Regions from separate parts of the Streptomyces sp. NPDC058758 genome, predicted to be linked through region 3. Evidence: riboswitches for the same ligand, from Rfam matches in the RefSeq annotation. Region 3 holds a riboswitch; each other region holds the start of a gene.

What was found. Region 3 has a riboswitch for cyclic di-AMP ahead of ACFW6A_RS06770 (transglycosylase family protein). Riboswitches for the same ligand answer to the same signal wherever they lie in the genome.
Region 1: linked by a shared signal. The riboswitch ahead of ACFW6A_RS33975 (M23 family metallopeptidase) and the one ahead of ACFW6A_RS06770 (transglycosylase family protein) in region 3 are both predicted to bind cyclic di-AMP.
Region 2: linked by a shared signal. The riboswitch ahead of ACFW6A_RS11240 (peptidoglycan DD-metalloendopeptidase family protein) and the one ahead of ACFW6A_RS06770 (transglycosylase family protein) in region 3 are both predicted to bind cyclic di-AMP.

What each region holds. Positions count from the first base shown of each region.
Region 1 is NZ_JBHYPS010000045.1:33,248-38,561, reverse strand. It holds gene ACFW6A_RS33990 (GNAT family N-acetyltransferase) at 1-1,785, opposite strand, end outside; gene ACFW6A_RS33985 (HPr family phosphocarrier protein) at 1,990-2,271, shown strand; gene ACFW6A_RS33980 (GntR family transcriptional regulator) at 2,425-3,108, opposite strand; gene ACFW6A_RS33975 (M23 family metallopeptidase) at 3,302-4,072, opposite strand; cyclic di-AMP (ydaO/yuaA leader) riboswitch at 4,081-4,241, opposite strand; gene ACFW6A_RS33970 (M16 family metallopeptidase) at 4,440-5,314, opposite strand, start outside.
Region 2 is NZ_JBHYPS010000006.1:293,958-299,271, reverse strand. It holds gene ACFW6A_RS11245 (SGNH/GDSL hydrolase family protein) at 1-590, opposite strand, end outside; gene ACFW6A_RS11240 (peptidoglycan DD-metalloendopeptidase family protein) at 751-1,722, opposite strand; cyclic di-AMP (ydaO/yuaA leader) riboswitch at 1,727-1,884, opposite strand; gene ACFW6A_RS11235 (tyrosine-protein phosphatase) at 2,277-3,098, shown strand; gene ACFW6A_RS11230 (DUF6126 family protein) at 3,123-3,296, opposite strand; gene ACFW6A_RS11225 (helix-turn-helix domain-containing protein) at 3,317-3,946, opposite strand; gene ACFW6A_RS11220 (aspartate aminotransferase family protein) at 4,023-5,314, opposite strand, start outside.
Region 3 is NZ_JBHYPS010000004.1:54,776-60,089, forward strand. It holds gene ACFW6A_RS06760 (septum formation initiator family protein) at 1-344, opposite strand, end outside; gene eno (phosphopyruvate hydratase) at 448-1,734, opposite strand; gene ACFW6A_RS06770 (transglycosylase family protein) at 2,023-2,751, opposite strand; cyclic di-AMP (ydaO/yuaA leader) riboswitch at 2,756-2,932, opposite strand; gene ACFW6A_RS06775 (transglycosylase family protein) at 3,197-4,330, opposite strand; gene ACFW6A_RS06780 (cytochrome P450) at 4,473-5,314, opposite strand, start outside.

The sequences.
Region 1 (5,314 bases), on a different contig from region 3:
GATCGTGGTGACGACGACCGCGTCGCAGGTGTCGTCGGCGAGGGCGGCGGCGAGCGCGTCCCGGAAGTCGGCGGGGGTGGCGGCGGTCGTCAGGTCGAGGGGCCGCTGCGGGCGCAGCCCCTCGGTGAGGCAGGCGTCGTACGCGAGGAGGCCGAGGGACTCGGAGTTGCCGAGGATCGCGACGCGCGGTCCGGCCGGGAGCGGCTGCCCGGCGAGCAGCACCCCGGCGTCGACGAGTTCGGTGACGGTGTCCACGCGGATGACGCCCGCCTGGCGGAGCAGCGCGTCGACGGTGGCGTGCGGGACGCGGGTGACGGGGACCCGGTGGCCGGGCGGGGCGCTGCCGCTGTGGCGGGCGCCCTTGACGACGACGACCGGCTTGACGGCGGCGGTGCGACGGGCGAGCCGGGTGAACTTGCGCGGGTTGCCGATCGACTCCAGGTAGAGGAGGACGACGTCGGTCGCGGGGTCGTCGTACCAGTGCTGGAGGACGTCGTTGCCGGAGACGTCCGCGCGGTTGCCGGCGGAGATGAAGGAGGAGAGGCCGGCCCCGCGCCGGTGCAGCCGGGCGAGCAGGGCGACGCCGATGGCGGCGGACTGGGTGAAGAGCCCGATGCGGCCGGCGGCGGGCATCTCGGGGGCGAGGGAGGCGTTGAGCCGGACGTCGTCGGCGGTGTCGATGATGCCGAAGGCGTTGGGGCCGATGATCCGCATGCCGTACGAGCGGGCCTGGCGGACCAGGGCCCGCTGCCGGGCGCGGCCCTCGGTGCCGCTCTCGGCGTATCCGGCGGAGAGGACGACCAGGCCCCGCACGCCGTGTTCGCCGCAGTCGGCGACGACCTCGGGGACCCGTTCGGCGGGGACGGCGACGACCGCGAGGTCGACGGGGGCGCCGACGGCCGCGACGGAGGGGAAGGCGGGCACGCCGTCGAGTTCGCCCTCGCCGTCGCCGAGCCCCGGGTTGACCGCGTACACCCGGCCCTTGAAGCCGGCGTCCAGCAGGTTCCGCAGGACGGTCCTGCCGACTCCGCCGGGGGCGCGCCCGGCGCCGACGACGGCGACCGATGCGGGGGCGAGGAGCCGCTGGACGGAGCGGGCCTCGGCGCGCTGCTCGCGGGCGCGCTGGACGGCGAGGGAGCGGTCGGTCGGCTCCAGGTCGAGGTGGAGGCGGACGGAGCCGTCCTCGAAGCTGCGCTTCTGGGTGTACCCGGCGTCCGTGAACACCTTGATCATCTTGGTGTTGGCGGGGAGCACCTCGGCGGCGAAGCGGCGGATGCCGCGCTCGCGGGCGACGGCCGCGATGTGTTCGAGGAGGGCGGAGGCGACGCCCCGGCCCTGGTGGGCGTCCTGGACGAGGAAGGCGACCTCGGCCTCGTCGGCGGGGAAGGAGGCGGGGCGGCCGAGGTCGTTGATCCGGTCGTAGCGGACGGTGGCGATGAACTCGCCGCCGACGGTGGCGGCGAGGCCGACCCGGTCGACGAAGTCGTGGTGGGTGAAGCGGTGGACGTCCTTGGCGGAGAGCCGGGGGTAGGGGGCGAAGAAGCGGTAGTACTTCGACTCGTCCGAGACCTGCTCGTAGAAGCTGACGAGCCGGTCCGCGTCGTCGGCGGTGATGGGCCGGATGCGCGCGGTGCCGCCGTCGCGGAGCACGACGTCTGCCTCCCAGTGGTCGGGGTAGGCGTGCTCCTCCGGGGCCGGGCGGCCGTCCGCTCCCCCGGCCGGTCCGCCGCCCGCTCCGCCGCCCGGTCCGTCCGGTCCGTCCGCCTGCTCCGACGCGCTCCGCATGGGCAAAGCCTACGGCCGGGGTGCGACACCGGCACCGCCCGCGCACCCACTCCTCTGCGGTGCACGGCTCGCGCGCCCTCCGCACCGCGTGCAAGGTAAGGAGGGCCGAACGTCGCACGGATGCGGGACGAAGGTCGGCAGGAGCACGCCGCACGCCGTGAGAGACTGGTCTAGACAACCGCTGAAGACCTGAAGGGCAACACCATGGCTGAGCGCCGCGTCAACGTCGGCTGGGCCGAGGGCCTGCACGCCCGCCCCGCCTCCATCTTCGTCCGTGCCGCCACGGCCTCCGGTGTCCCCGTGACCATCGCCAAGGCCGACGGCAACCCGGTCAACGCCGCGTCGATGCTCGCGGTGCTCGGCCTGGGCGCGCAGGGCGGCGAGGAGATCGTGCTCGCTTCGGACGCCGAGGGTGCCGAGGCCGCGCTGGAGCGCCTCGCCAAGCTGGTGGCCGAGGGCCTCGACGAGCTTCCCGAGACGGTCTGACCGGCGGGTCGATCCACGTCTTCTCGGTACGGCCGTGTTCCCGGAATTCCCGGCGGACACGGCCGTCCGGCATTTCCGGAGCCGTCCCGTTTTCTTTTTCGGGCAGCACGGAGGACGCCTCCGAATAGCTATTCTTTGTATACGGTGTCCGTGTTAATTCCGGGCACTCGCCGTGTTGACGGCATGTTGCGAAACCCTCACACGGCCCCGCTCGGGCCTTTTCAGCCGGTGCAGCGGGAGCGCGCGCTCGGCGTGCAGGGCGGTGAGCGCGCGGGCCCGCTCGGCGTCCCCGCGCGCGACGGCGTCGACGATCGCCCCGTGCTCGGCCCAGACGTCCACCGGCCGGTCCGGCAGGTCCACCGCGTACATCCAGGCGATCTTGTGGCGCAGCTGGGTGAGCAGCGCGGCGAGCGCCGGGCTGCCGGAGGCCTGCGCGAGGGTCTCGTGGAACCAGCCGCCGAGCGCCCTGAGGTCCTCGCCCTGCCCCCGGCGGGCCCGCTCCTGCCCCAGCCTGACCAGGCCGCGGAGCACCTTGAGGTGGGCGTCGGTGCGCCGCTGGGCGGCCCGGGCGGCGCCGAGCGGTTCGAGCAGCGCCCGTACGTCGAGGAGGTCGGCGGCCTCCTGTTCGGTGGGTTCGGCGACCTGGGCGCCCGCGTGGCGGCGGCTGACGACGAAGCCCTCGGACTCCAGGGTGCGCAGGGCCTCGCGGACCGGGACGCGGGAGACGCCGTAGCGGCGGGCGAGCTGGTCCTCGGTCAGCCGGCCGCCGCGCTCGAAGATCCCCGAGACGATGTCGTCCCGGATCGCCGTGCATACCGATTGCGCGGGAACCCGCATGTCCGACCTCCGCTTTCGCTCCGCGTGCACCGAATTCGAGCGGCGCTGTTTCCGCGACTCTATTGCAGTGTGCCGGAAATTCCGATGCCCCCTCGGAATTCGTCCTCCCCCGGGCGGCGGTCGCGCCGGTCCCCGGGCGACGAAAAGGCCCCGGCTCGGGGGAGCCGGGGCCTTTCCTGGGCGGGGTGGCGGGTCAGAGGCTGACGCCGCGGGCGCGCAGGTACGCGACGGGGTTGATGTCGGAGCCGTACTCGGCGGTGGTCCGGGCCTCGAAGTGGAGGTGCGGGCCGGTCGAGTTGCCGGTCGAGCCGGAGACGCCTATCTGCTGGCCGGGCTCGACGGACTGGCCGACGTAGACGCCGATGGACGACAGGTGGCCGTACTGGGTGTACGTGCCGTCGTTCATCCGGATCACGATGTTGTTGCCGTACGCGCCGCCCCAGCCGGCCTCGACGACGGTGCCGGAGCCGACGGAGACGACCGAGCTGCCGTAGGCGGCGTGGAAGTCGACGCCGGAGTGGCTGCCGGAGGACCAGAGGGAGCCGCCGGTCTTGTAGCCGGTGGAGACGTACGAGCCGGCGACCGGGAGGTTGAAGGAGGCGAGGCGGCGGCGCTCGGCCTCGCGGGCCGCGCGCTCCTTGGCCTCGCGGATCTCCTGGGCGCGGGCCTCGGCCTTGCGCTTCGCCTCGGCGCGCGCCTTGGCCCGGGCCTCGGCCTCGGCGGCCTCCCGCTCCTGGGCGGCGGCCTGCGCGCTGACCTGGTCGGCGAGGGACTCGTCGGCGATCACCTGGGTGAGGCCGGTGTCCTCGGCGGAGCGGTTGTCCGTGTCGGCGGCGAGCGCCGGGGAGGCGAGGGTGCCGACGACGCCGGTGGTGGCGAGGGCGGCCACGCCGGCGATGCCGGCGCTGCGGCGAGCCAGTCGGCTCGCACCACGGTGCTTCCCGGTGGCACGGGTGAACGCCAAGACGGTTCCTTTCCTTCCTTCTCGCCTACCGGGTTAGCTGACGGGTTCGGAGCAGGAAGGTCTCCTACGGGCCCCTCCGCGTGGCGAAGGCGTCCGATTCACCCCAGGGACTGCGTGGGTCCCCGGCTCCCCTGGCTCGCGCCTGACGGGGACTCGGCGATGCTGTCCGGGTGCCGCGGGTGCGGCGCGTGCGTCGGGTCGGACAGACGGACCGACGCTAGGCCGGACGGATCTCAATCGCCAAACAGACTCGCCCATTTGTAAGACATGCCACAGGGCATACGATCATCCTTGTCTCCATAACGGACAAAGCGGAGGTCGCCGGCGCTTCCGCGCATCGGGGACCTCCGCCGGAGCCGACGGCGGGTCAGCTCACCACGGTCACCTCGCCGATGCCGAGGGCCCGCACGGGCTCCTCGATCTGCGCCGCGTCGCCCACCAGGACGGTGACGAGCCGGTCCACCGGGAAGGCGCTGACGACCGCGGCCGTGGCCTCGACCGTGCCGGTCTCGGCCAGCCGCGCGTACAGCCGGGCCTGGTAGTCGTCCGGGAGGTGCTGCTCGACCTGGTCGGACAGCGTCGCGGCGACCGAGGCCGCGGTCTCGTACTTGAGCGGGGCCACGCCCACCAGGTTCTGCACCGCGACGTCCCGCTCGGCGTCGGTCAGACCGCCCTCGGCCAGGGTCCTGAGCACCTTCCACAGGTCGTCCAGGGCCGGGCCGGTGTTGGGGGTGTCGACCGAGCCGCTGATCGCGAGCATCGAGGCGCCGTGCCCCTCGCCGTCCGAGCGGAGCACCTGCCCGAAGGCGCGCACGCCGTACGTGTACCCCTTCTCCTCGCGCAGGACGGCGTCCAGACGCGACGTCAGGGTGCCGCCGAGGCAGTAGACGCCGAGGACCTGCGCGGCCCAGACGGCGTCGTGGCGGTCGGGGCCGATCCGGCCGATGAGCAGCTGGGTCTGGACGGCCCCGGGGCGGTCGACGATGACGACCCGTCCGGTGTCGTCGGCGGTGATCGGCGGCATCGGGCGCGGCGCGGCCGGCTTGCCGGTCCAGCCGCCGAGGGTCTCGGCGAGGACCTCGTCGAGGTCGACGCCGGTGAGGTCGCCGACGACGACCGCCGTGGCGGCGGCGGGCCGCACGTGCGCGTCGTAGAAGGCGCGGACGGCCTCGGCGTCGATGGCCTCCACCGTCTCCTTGGTGCCCTGGCGGGGCCGGGACATCCGGGAGGTGGCCGGGAACA
Region 2 (5,314 bases), on a different contig from region 3:
TGGCCCTCGGGCGAGAGGTGCAGCCGGTCGTCGTCCCAGGCGCGCCGGTCCTGGACGGACCGCAGCGACCACAGGTCGAGGACCGGGCAGTCGTAGCGGTCGGCGATGGCGCGGACGTGGGCCGTGTAGGTGGCGATCTTGCCGCGCAGGTGCTTGAGCACGGGCACGTCGCGCGTGTCGAAGCCGGTGGTCACCATGACGGTGCCGACGGCGGAGGTGAGGTCCCGCACGGCCCGCTCGAAGCGCTCGGCGACGTCGTCGGGGTCGGTGCCGGGGCGGATGATGTCGTTGCCGCCCGCGCAGAAGGTGACCAGGTCGGGGGCGAGCTCCTTCGCCCGGGGGACCTGCTCGGCCACGATCTGGTCGAGGAGGCGGCCGCGGACCGCCAGGTTGGCGTAGCGGAACTCCTCGTGGTCCGGCAGCTGGTCGGCGAGGAGCACCGCGAAGCGGTCCGCCCAGCCGACGTAGGTCCCGTCCGGTCCCGGGTCGCCGACGCCCTCGGTGAAGCTGTCACCGATCGCCGCGTACGACCCGAATCCCCCGACCGCCCCGAACACGTTCTTTTCTGTTGCTCTCGAATCGTCTGCCACGGAAGCACATCCTTCCTTTTCGGATGTGACCTACGCGACCGTAAGGAGGGGTTGACGGCGGGTGATATATGCCACCGATAAAGAGTTTGCCAAGCCGGAATAGGGCGAAGGCCCGGCACGGTGTGCCGGGCCTTCGCCCCGGGGCGTTACGCCGGACGGATCAGATCGAGACGCCGTGCTGGCGCAGGTAGGCCAGCGGGTCGACGTCCGAGCCGTAGCTCGGCGAGGTGCGGATCTCGAAGTGCAGGTGCGGGCCGGTCGAGTTGCCGGTGGAGCCGGAGAGGCCGATCTGCTGGCCGCCGCTCACCGACTGGCCGGCGGAGACGGCGAGGGAGGAGAGGTGGGCGTACTGCGAGTAGTTGCCGTCGGCGTGCTTGATGACGACCTCGTTGCCGTAGGCGCCGCTCCAGCCGGCGGAGACGACCGTGCCGGCGCCGACGGCGCGGACGGTGGTGCCGGAGGAGGCGATGAAGTCGGTGCCGGTGTGGTAGCCGGAGGACCACATGGCGCCGGCGGTGCGGTACGAGGTGGAGATGCCGCCGGCGACCGGGGCGACCCAGCCGGAGGAGGCGGCCTGCGCGGAGGAGCCGGAGGACTGGGCGGCGGCCGGGGCCGCGGCGCGCTCGGCGGAGCGCGAGGCGCGGGTCTGCTCACCGGCGGGCGCGGCCTTCTTCGTGGCCTTCGCCTTGGCCTTGGGGGCGGTCTGGGCGGGGGCGGCGGCCTTGGGGGCGGCCTTGGCGGTGTTCTTGCCGCCGAGGGTGAGCTTCATGCCCGGGAGGATGAGCGAGGGGTCCTCGCCCACGACCTGGCGGTTGTCGGCGTAGAGCTTCTGCCAGCCGCCGTCGACGTCGTGGTCGGCGGCGATCTTGGACAGGTAGTCGCCGGCGACGACGGAGTACGTCGTCGGGGCGGCGGTCTGCGCGGCCGGGGCGGCGGCGGCCTGGGCCCGGACCTGCGAGGCGGCGGTCACCACGGCGCCGGAGGCGGCGGCCGGGGCGGCCTGCTCGGCGGCGTGGGCGCCGGTGGCGCCGATGAGCGGCAGGGCGACGACGGCGCCACCGGTGCCGGCGGCGACGAGGCCACGGGTGAGGAAGGTGGACTTCTTGCGGCGGTGCTTACCGTTCGCGGGCATGGCGAATTCCTCTCCGGCGCCTGCGAGGTGAGCTGTCGGGTTCGGACTGGAGATGTCCGGCCGCGTTCTCACGCGGCTTCACCCCTAGCCGTCCTGCGTCGCGGGACCGGCGTACTTCCCTGGGTCCCCCGCTCCTGCCACGTCGGGATGGGATCGAATTCCGGGCGGTGGCAGGACTAGGCGGTCCGACCGGATTGACGGCGACGCTAGACGAGCGGGGTCGGCGCGAACAAGCCGCGGAATTCCCCGGGCATTCCGGGGCGATCTTCGGGCCCGGAATTCCGGTCACCCTCCGTCGATGACGGACCCTCGAATCCCTTTTCGGGGAGGGGGATTGGACCGGGCGGTCGGGCACGATCCGTCACTTCTATGACCCTGCTCACGCGGAGAATCCCATCTCCCCCTCAACCAGGGCGGCTTACGCCAAGTCACTCCAATACGGACAGATCGCCCATTACCGGTCAGGGGGGTGCGCCGCGCCCCGCGCGCCGGGATGATTGCGAGGGGAACCGATCCCGTCCCGGCCCCCCGAACGCCTACCCCCAGGAGCATCCGTGACGCAGCAGTTGCCGCAGGTCCAGCCCCTCGAACCCGGCGAGCCCGAGCTCGCGGAGGTCCGCAACTTCCGGGACGTGGGCGGCCTGCCGACGACCGACGGGCGGACGGTCCGGCCCGGCACCCTCTTCCGCAGCGGCCACCTCGCCGACGCCACCGAGTCCGACGCGGCCTTCCTCGCCGGCCTCGGCCTGCACACGATCTTCGACTTCCGCAACGCGGCGGACGCCAAGGTGGAGGGGCCGGACGTCGAGCTCCCGGGCGTGCGGAACGTGAACATACCCCTGAGCGACCCGGCCGACGGCAAGGAGTTCTGGCGGATGGTCCGCGAGGGCGACCTCGACACGCTGCGGGGCCTGCTGGGCGACGGCAGGGCGGCGGAGCGGATGACCTCCTCGTACCGCCGGATGGTCGTGGAGCGGACCGCCGAGCACAGCCGGGTCCTGCACGCGCTCGCCGAGGACTCCGTCCCGGCCCTTATGCACTGCGCGGCCGGCAAGGACCGCGCCGGGCTCTCCATCGCGATCACCCTGCTCGCGCTCGGCGTGGAGCGCGGCGCCATCGAGGCGGACTACGTGAAGTCCGACGCGCCGCACCGCCGCTACAAGGTGCGCCGCAGCTCCACCGCCCGGGACGCGATGGCGCCCGAGGTGATGGAGCTGCTGAGCCCGCTCTTCGACGCGCGGGTGGAGTACCTGCGGGCCGCCTTCGAGACGATCGACGCGACCTGGGGCTCCGTGGACGTCTACCTCGCGGAGGGGCTGAAGCTGGCGCCCGGCACCCGCGAGCGCCTGCGGGAGCGGTTCCTCACCGAGGGGTGAGCCCGCGCGTCCCGGCCGCGGCGGCTACTGGTTCTGGCCGCCGAGCATGAAGAGCAGGTAGAGGAACCCGGCGAAGAGGTGACCGGCGATCAGGTAGGCGAAGAGGCGGAGCACCAGCCCCTTGGGGAACTTCCCCTCGCCGCGCTCCTCGCCGGTGACCGGGGCGGACTTCTCGGACTTGACTGACTTCTCGGACATCTCGGCCAACCCTTCGGGGCTCAGCGGGAGTGCGGGGCGCCGCCGCCCAGGCACAGCTCGGCGGCGGGGCTCTGCAGGAGCGTGTGGACGAACAGCACCTCGGCGCCGGCGCGGCCGGCCGCGCCGATCCGGTGCGGGGTGAGGGAGTCGAAGTGCGCGCTGTCCCCCGGGTCGAGGAGGTGCACGGTCTCGCCGAGGGCGAGCCGGACCTGCCCTTCGAGGACGTGCAGCCACTCCTCGCCGGGGTGGACGCGCACGATGTCGGCCCGGGTGGCGTACGGCACGTGGACGCGCAGGCACTGCATGGCCCGGCCGGCGCCGCCGGCCTGCCGGTAGATCCAGCCGTCGGCCTCGACCGGGTCGGAGCGGTCGGCCCGGATCACCGGGTCGCGTTCGAGCGGGGTCTCCCCCAGCAGCTCGGCGACCGTCGTACCGTAGATGCGGGCGAGGGCCAGCAGCATCGGCAGCGAGGGCTGCCGGTTGCCGGTCTCCAGGCGCGAGAGGTGCGCCGGGGAGAGCCCGGCCCGCTGGGCGGCCGCCTCCAGGGTGAGCCCCCGGCGCCGGCGCAGGGCCCGCAGCTGCGGGGCGACGTCCGGCACGATGTCGGGAGCGGCGGTTTCCGGGGTGGAGCCCCGGGGGACGTGGTCCATGCGTCCATTCCGCCAGGAACGTGCCTCTGAGGCAAGTTTCTTGCCCCAGAGGCAAAACCCGCGGCGGCGCGACGGCTCAGCGCTGGGCGACCGCCTGCTTGACCAGCGTCTTCCCGAAGTCCCACAGCAGCCCGCCGCCGCCGTGGGCGTCCTCCATGACCGCCGTGAAGGCGGTGACGAAGCGGTCCACGTCCGCCTCGTCGATCACCAGCGGCGGGATCAGCTTGATCACCTCCAGGTGGTCCCCGGAGACCTGGGTGAGGATCCGGTGCCGCTGGAGCAGCGGGACCACCACCATCTGGGCGAAGAGCCCCTTGCGGGCCGCCTGGAGCATCGCCCACCGCCCGCGCAGCCCCAGCGAGCTGGGCCGGCCGAACTCGATGCCGATCATCAGCCCCCGGCCGCGGACCTCGTGCAGCAGCTCGTAGCGGGGCACCAGCGCCTCCAGGCGCCCCTTCAGGAGCCCGCCGACCCGCCGCACGTGCGCGACGGTCCCCTCGGACTCCATCACCGACAGCACCGCGAGCCCCGCCGCCATCGCCTGGGCGTTGGCCCCGAAGCTGGCCGAGTGGACCAGGACCCGGTCCATGGAGGAGTAGACCTTCTTGAAGATCCAGTCCTTGCCGAGGGTGGCGCCGACCGGCACGTAGCCGCCGGAGAGCGCCTTCGCCACGCACACCAGGTCCGGCTCGACGCCCTCCTCGTGCTGGTACGCGTAGAAGTCGCCGGTCCGGCCGAGGCCGGTCTGCACCTCGTCGGCGATCAGCAGCGCCCCGTGCCGGTGCAGCAGCTCCTGCGCGGCGGCGAGGAAGCCGGGCGGCGCCTCCCGCACGCCCTTGCCCTGGATCGGTTCGACCACGAAGGCGGCCACGTCGCCCCCGCGGAGCTCGCGCTCCAGCGCGTCGAGGTCGCCGAGCGCGATCGGCGTGTCCGGCAGCAGCGGGTCGAAGCCCGCCCGGAAGCCCTTCTCGCCGTTGACGGAGAGGGCGCCGGTGGTGAGCCCGTGGAAGGCGTGGTCGCAGTAGACGACCCTCGGCCGGCCGGTGGCGTACCGGGCGAACTTCAGCGCGGTCTCGACGGCCTCGGTGCCGCTGTTGCCGAAGAAGACCCGGTCGAGGTGGGGGCTGTGGGCAAGCAGCCGCTCGGCGAGGAGGCCGGGCAGCGGCGGGCAGTCGAAGCGGGTGAGGTCGGGGAGGTCCGCGTCGAGGACGTCGTGCAGGGCCTTGCGGACGACGGGGTGGTGCCGGCCGAGGCCCATGACGCCGAAGCCGGCGAGCATGTCGAGGTGGTCGTTGCCCTCGGCGTCCCAGAAGTGGGCGCCCTCGGCCCGCTCGTAGACCTTGTCGAAGCCGATGGTGTGCAGCATCC
Region 3 (5,314 bases):
GGGAGCACGTAGTGGAGGTGCTCGCGGGCGAGGCGGCGGACGTAGGCCGGGTCCTGGAGGCGGGCCTTCTCGTCCCTCAGCTCCTCGACCCGCTGTGCCGCCTCGGCGGCCCTGCGCTCCTGTTCCTCGATCTCGCCCTGCTGGGAGACGTAGCTCCTTATGGGGTAGGCGAGGGCGACGACGAGGGAGCAGACGACCAGGGCGAGGAAGGCGGCGCGGCCGGTGAGCCGGGAGCGCCGGGCCTGGCGGCGGGTCTGGGAGCGGTAGACGCGGGCCGCGGTCTGCTCGCCGAGCAGCCTGATCCGGGTCGCGGTGGAGAACCGGTCCCCGTTCTTCACGGCCATGCGGTGTCGCCTCCCCTGGTCACACGTACGTCCCCGCACACGGTACGGGACCGGGTGCGGGGACGGACGGAACTGCGGTGCCGGGGCCGGTCGGCCCCCGCGATCAGCCCTTGAAGCGCGGGAAGGCGCTGCGGCCGGCGTAGACCGCGGCGTCGTCGAGGATCTCCTCGATGCGCAGCAGCTGGTTGTACTTGGCGACGCGCTCGGAGCGGGCCGGGGCGCCGGTCTTGATCTGGCCGCAGTTGGTGGCGACGGCGAGGTCGGCGATGGTGACGTCCTCGGTCTCGCCGGAGCGGTGGGACATCATGCACTTGAAGCCGTTGCGCTGGGCGAGCTCGACGGCGTCCAGGGTCTCGGTCAGCGAGCCGATCTGGTTGACCTTGACGAGCAGGGCGTTCGCGGACTTCTCCTCGATGCCGCGGGCCAGGCGCTCCGGGTTGGTGACGAAGAGGTCGTCGCCGACGAGCTGGACCTTGTCGCCGAGCTTCTCGGTGATGACGTTCCAGCCGGCCCAGTCGTCCTCGAACAGCGGGTCCTCGATGGAGACGAGCGGGTACGCGGAGACGAGCTCCTCGTAGTACTCCGTCATCTCGGCGGCGGAGCGCTCCTTGCCCTCGAAGAGGTACTTGCCGTCCTTGTAGAACTCGGAGGCGGCGACGTCCAGGGCGAGGGCGACGTCCTTGCCGGGCACGTAGCCGGCCTGCTTGATGGCCTCCAGGATGAGGTCGAGCGCCTCGCGGTTGGAGCCGAGGTTCGGGGCGAAGCCGCCCTCGTCGCCGAGGCCGGTGGAGAGGCCCTTGGTCTTCAGGACGGACTTGAGGGTGTGGTAGACCTCGGTGCCCCAGCGCAGCGCCTCGGAGAAGGACTCCGCGCCGATCGGGGCGATCATGAACTCCTGGATGTCGACGTTGGAGTCGGCGTGCGACCCGCCGTTGAGGATGTTCATCATCGGAACGGGCAGCAGGTGCGCGTTCGGGCCGCCCAGGTAGCGGAAGAGGGGGAGGTCGCTGGCCTCGGAGGCGGCGTGCGCGACGGCGAGGGAGACGCCGAGGATGGCGTTGGCGCCGAGCGACGACTTGTCCGGGGTGGCGTCCAGGTCGAACATGGCCTGGTCGATCAGGCGCTGCTCGGTGGCGTCGTAGCCGACGAGCTCCGGGCCGATCTGCTCGATGACGGCGAGGACGGCCTTCTCGACACCCTTGCCGAGGTAGCGGTTCTGGTCACCGTCGCGGAGCTCCAGGGCCTCGAACGCACCGGTGGAGGCACCGGACGGCACGGCAGCACGGCCGGTGCTGCCGTCGTCGAGGCCGACCTCGACCTCGACCGTGGGGTTGCCTCGGGAGTCCAGGATTTCCCGGGCTACGACGACGTCGATGGACGGCACGAGCATCTCCTTCTGGGATGTGACGCTAGGTGTGACGCATGGGTCGCAAGGTCTCGTTCGCCTTGCGACAAGAGCCTAACCGGCTCGGGCGCTCCGGCCAGCCGACCGCCCGTCCCCTGGGACGAAAAAGGGCCCAAGAGCACGCAGTGGGGGACGAAAGACCCGGGATCTACTGGACGGTAACGGCAGAACCCCGGTTCCGGGCCCCCGGGGGGAGGGCTCGGGACCGGGGTGGTCACCGCGGGAGGGTCGTCGGGCACCGGTGAGCCGCCGGACTCACGGGTGCCGCGGGGCTCACTTCAGGTGGAGCTGCTGGCCCGGGTAGATCAGGTCGGCGTTCTCGACGACGTCCTTGTTGAGCTCGAAGAGCTTCGCCCAGCCGCCCTGGACGCCCTGCGCCGCGGCGATCTTGCTGAGGGTGTCGCCGGCCGTGACCTTGTACTCGCCGTCGCCCTTCTTGACCGTCTTGCCGGTCGGGGTGGTGACGGTCTTCTTGGCGGCGGCCTTCGGAGCGGCCTGGACGCTCCGCTTCGGGGCCTGGCGCTGCTCGCTGCGGTTGGCGGGCTGCTCGGCGGTGCGCTTCGGGGCGCTCTGCTGCTGCGGGGCGCTCTGCTGCGGGGCGGCAGCCTCGGCGGAGCCGCCGTCGTACGAGGCACCGGAGAGGCCCACGCCGCAGCTCGGCCACGCGCCCTTGCCCTGGCCCGCGAGGACCTTCTCGGCGACGGCGATCTGCTGCGACTTGCTGGCCTGGTTGGCGGTGGGGGCGTAGGCGGTGCCGCCGTACGCGGCCCAGGTGGAGGCCGAGAACTGGAGGCCGCCGTAGTAGCCGTTGCCGGTGTTGATCGACCAGTTGCCGCCGGACTCGCACTGGGCGACGCGGTCCCACTCGGAGGCGGTGGCGGCCGAGGCGGTGCCGGCGGCCATCAGCGGGGCGGCGACGGCCGCACCGGTGACGCCGACGAGGGCGACGACGCGGGTGGCCTTGGAGGGACGACGACGCTTGCCCGTGCCGGAGAACAGCATGGAGTTTCCTCTTCTACCGACGCCTGTGAGGTGAGCTGTCGGGTTCGGGCCGGAAGAGTTCGCCCGGCCGCGCGTCCTTGCGCGCGGCTTCACCCCTAGCCGGTCGTCGGCCGTCCGTCTCGACGGCCGGGACCGGCGCAAACCTTGGGTCCCCCACTCCTGCCTGCGGCGCTTTCGCGACGACAGTTCCCGACGGCCGACGGCAGGACTCGGCGTTTCGGTCGACGGGGCCCGCGGTGGCGAGCGGTCACGACCGTAGACACACAGGTGCTCGAAGTTCAAAGAGGCTCACGACGGACAAAACGCCCTTACTTGCACACCGTCAGACCTCGTTTGCGCAGGTGAGGCCTGACGGGAGCAAAGTTTGCGGACGTGACACGCCAGTTGGGACGAAGAGACCCATGTCTCACTTTCCCAAAATCGGACATACGCCCCTGAAACGTCCTCACTTCTCCAGCGGAGGGGTCGTCAACTCAAGGCTCTGACCAGGGATGATGAGGTCAGGATCGGCTCCGACCGTCTGGCGGTTGGCGTCATAGAGGGCGTCCCAGCCGCCGGCAAGATCGTTCTCCTGCGCAATCTCCGACAGGCTGTCACCCGGCCGCACGGTGTAGGCGTCACTTGCGTCCGACTTGAAGGGGGTTGAGGAGACCTTGTCCGATGCTGCGGCATGACGACCGGATTCCGCACTGGTGTCCGTTACGCCGGTTTCCTCCGGTGCCGCCTCGCCCCGGTGCTTGCCGGTGCCGGTCGTGGCCGACGGCGCGTCAGCCCCGTCCGTACCGGGGGTCACGGGGGTGGTGGGCGCCAGGGGGGTCTCCGAGGCGTCCGGAGGCGTGACGGGGGTTCCGGGCGTGCCGGGCGTCACCGGGGTGCCCGTGGAGGCGTCCGGAGCGGTCGGGGCGGTGCTGCCGGGAGCGGTCGGGGCGGTGCCCGCCGCCGGCGGCGTGGCCGTGCCCGTGCCCGTGGGGGCCGGGGTCGTGGCGGAGCCGGTGGGGGCGGCGGGCTTCGCCGGGGCGGTGGTGGTCTCCGCCTCCTCCGCGGCCTTCTCCGCCTTCTCCCGCACACCGGGGGCGTGCCCGGCCCCGGCATCCCGCTCCGGCGCCGTGGCGACGGCCGTGCCGCCGGTCCGGTTCGACTCGGGCGCCACTCCGCCCTCGTCCTCCTGCTGGACGGCGGGGCCCGGCTGGACGCCGGTGGCCACGCCGTCGTTCTCCAGGCCCGCGATGGGGGCGCAGGTGGCCCAGTCGGTGCTGCCGGAGGCGAGCGCCTCGTCGGCGATCGCGATCTGCTGGGCGCGGCTGGCGAGGTCCGGGCTGGGGGCGTACGCGAGTCCGCCGTGGCGCTCCCACGCCTCCTGGGTCATCTGGAGGCCGCCGTACGCGCCGTTGCCGAAGTTGGCGCTCCACTGGCCGCCGGACTCGCAGGCGGCGACCCGGTCCCAGGTGGCCGCGTCGGCGGCGGAGGCGGAGCCGGTGGCGAGCAGCGGCAGCGCCAGGGCGGATCCGGTCACTCCGGCGGTGACGACGATCGCGGGAGCCTGGCGGGGTCGACGGTGTCGTCCGTTTCCGGAAAGCATGTCGGGGCCTTTCGCGTGACGGCGGGGACTGCGGGGACGGCCGGGGTGGGGCCGAACGTTGGCGCGAACGTAGCCGCATTCGAACGTCCGTCACAAGTCGATGGCTTCGCGATCACGCGAAGATCACATTTCTGACGCGACGTCACCCTTCCCGCGGGGGTGCGGAAGGGGTGAACTCCACCGGAAGCGTGCGCAATCCCCTCATGATGAGCCCGCCGCGCCACCGGAGTTCGTCCGGATCGGCGCCAAGTCGCAGGTCCGGCAGACGGGTCAGCAGGGTGGCGAGCGCGGTCTGCCCCTCCAGGCGGGCGAGCGGCGCGCCCAGGCAGTAGTGGATGCCGTGGCCGTACCCGAGGTGCTGGTTGTCGCCGCGGGCGAGGTCGAGGGTGTCCGGGGCGCCGAAGCGGTCCGGGTCTCGGTCGGCCGCCGCGAGCACCACGAGGACCGGGTCGCCGGCCGGGATCGCCTGCCCGCCGATCGTGAGGGCGGTCGTCGCGTACCGCCAGGTCGCCAGCTCGACCGGCCCGTCGTAGCGGAGCAGCTCCTCGACGCCGGTCTCCAGGAGGCCGGTCTCCCCGGCGGCGAGCGAGGCCTGGAGGAGGGCGCGCTGCTCCGGGTTCCGCAGCAGCGCGTAGGTGCCGTTGCCGATCAGGTTGATGGTCGTCTCGAAGCCGGCGAAGAGCAGCACGAAGCACATGGCGACGGCCTCGGCCTCGGTGAGGTGGTCGCCGTGGTCGGAGGCCCTGATGAGCCCGGAGATGAGGTCGTCCTCCGCCCCGTCCTCGCCCAGGTGCTCCCGCTTCCGGTGGATCAGCTCCGCCAGGTACCCGCGGATCTTCTTCACCGACCGCGCCACCCCGCCGCGCGGGCCCCCGCCGTGGCGGATCATCATCCCGGCCCAGTCGCGGAAGTCGTCCTGGTCCTCCGCGGGCACCCCGAGCATGTCGCAGATGGCGTAGATGGGCAGCGGGAAGGCGAACTCGT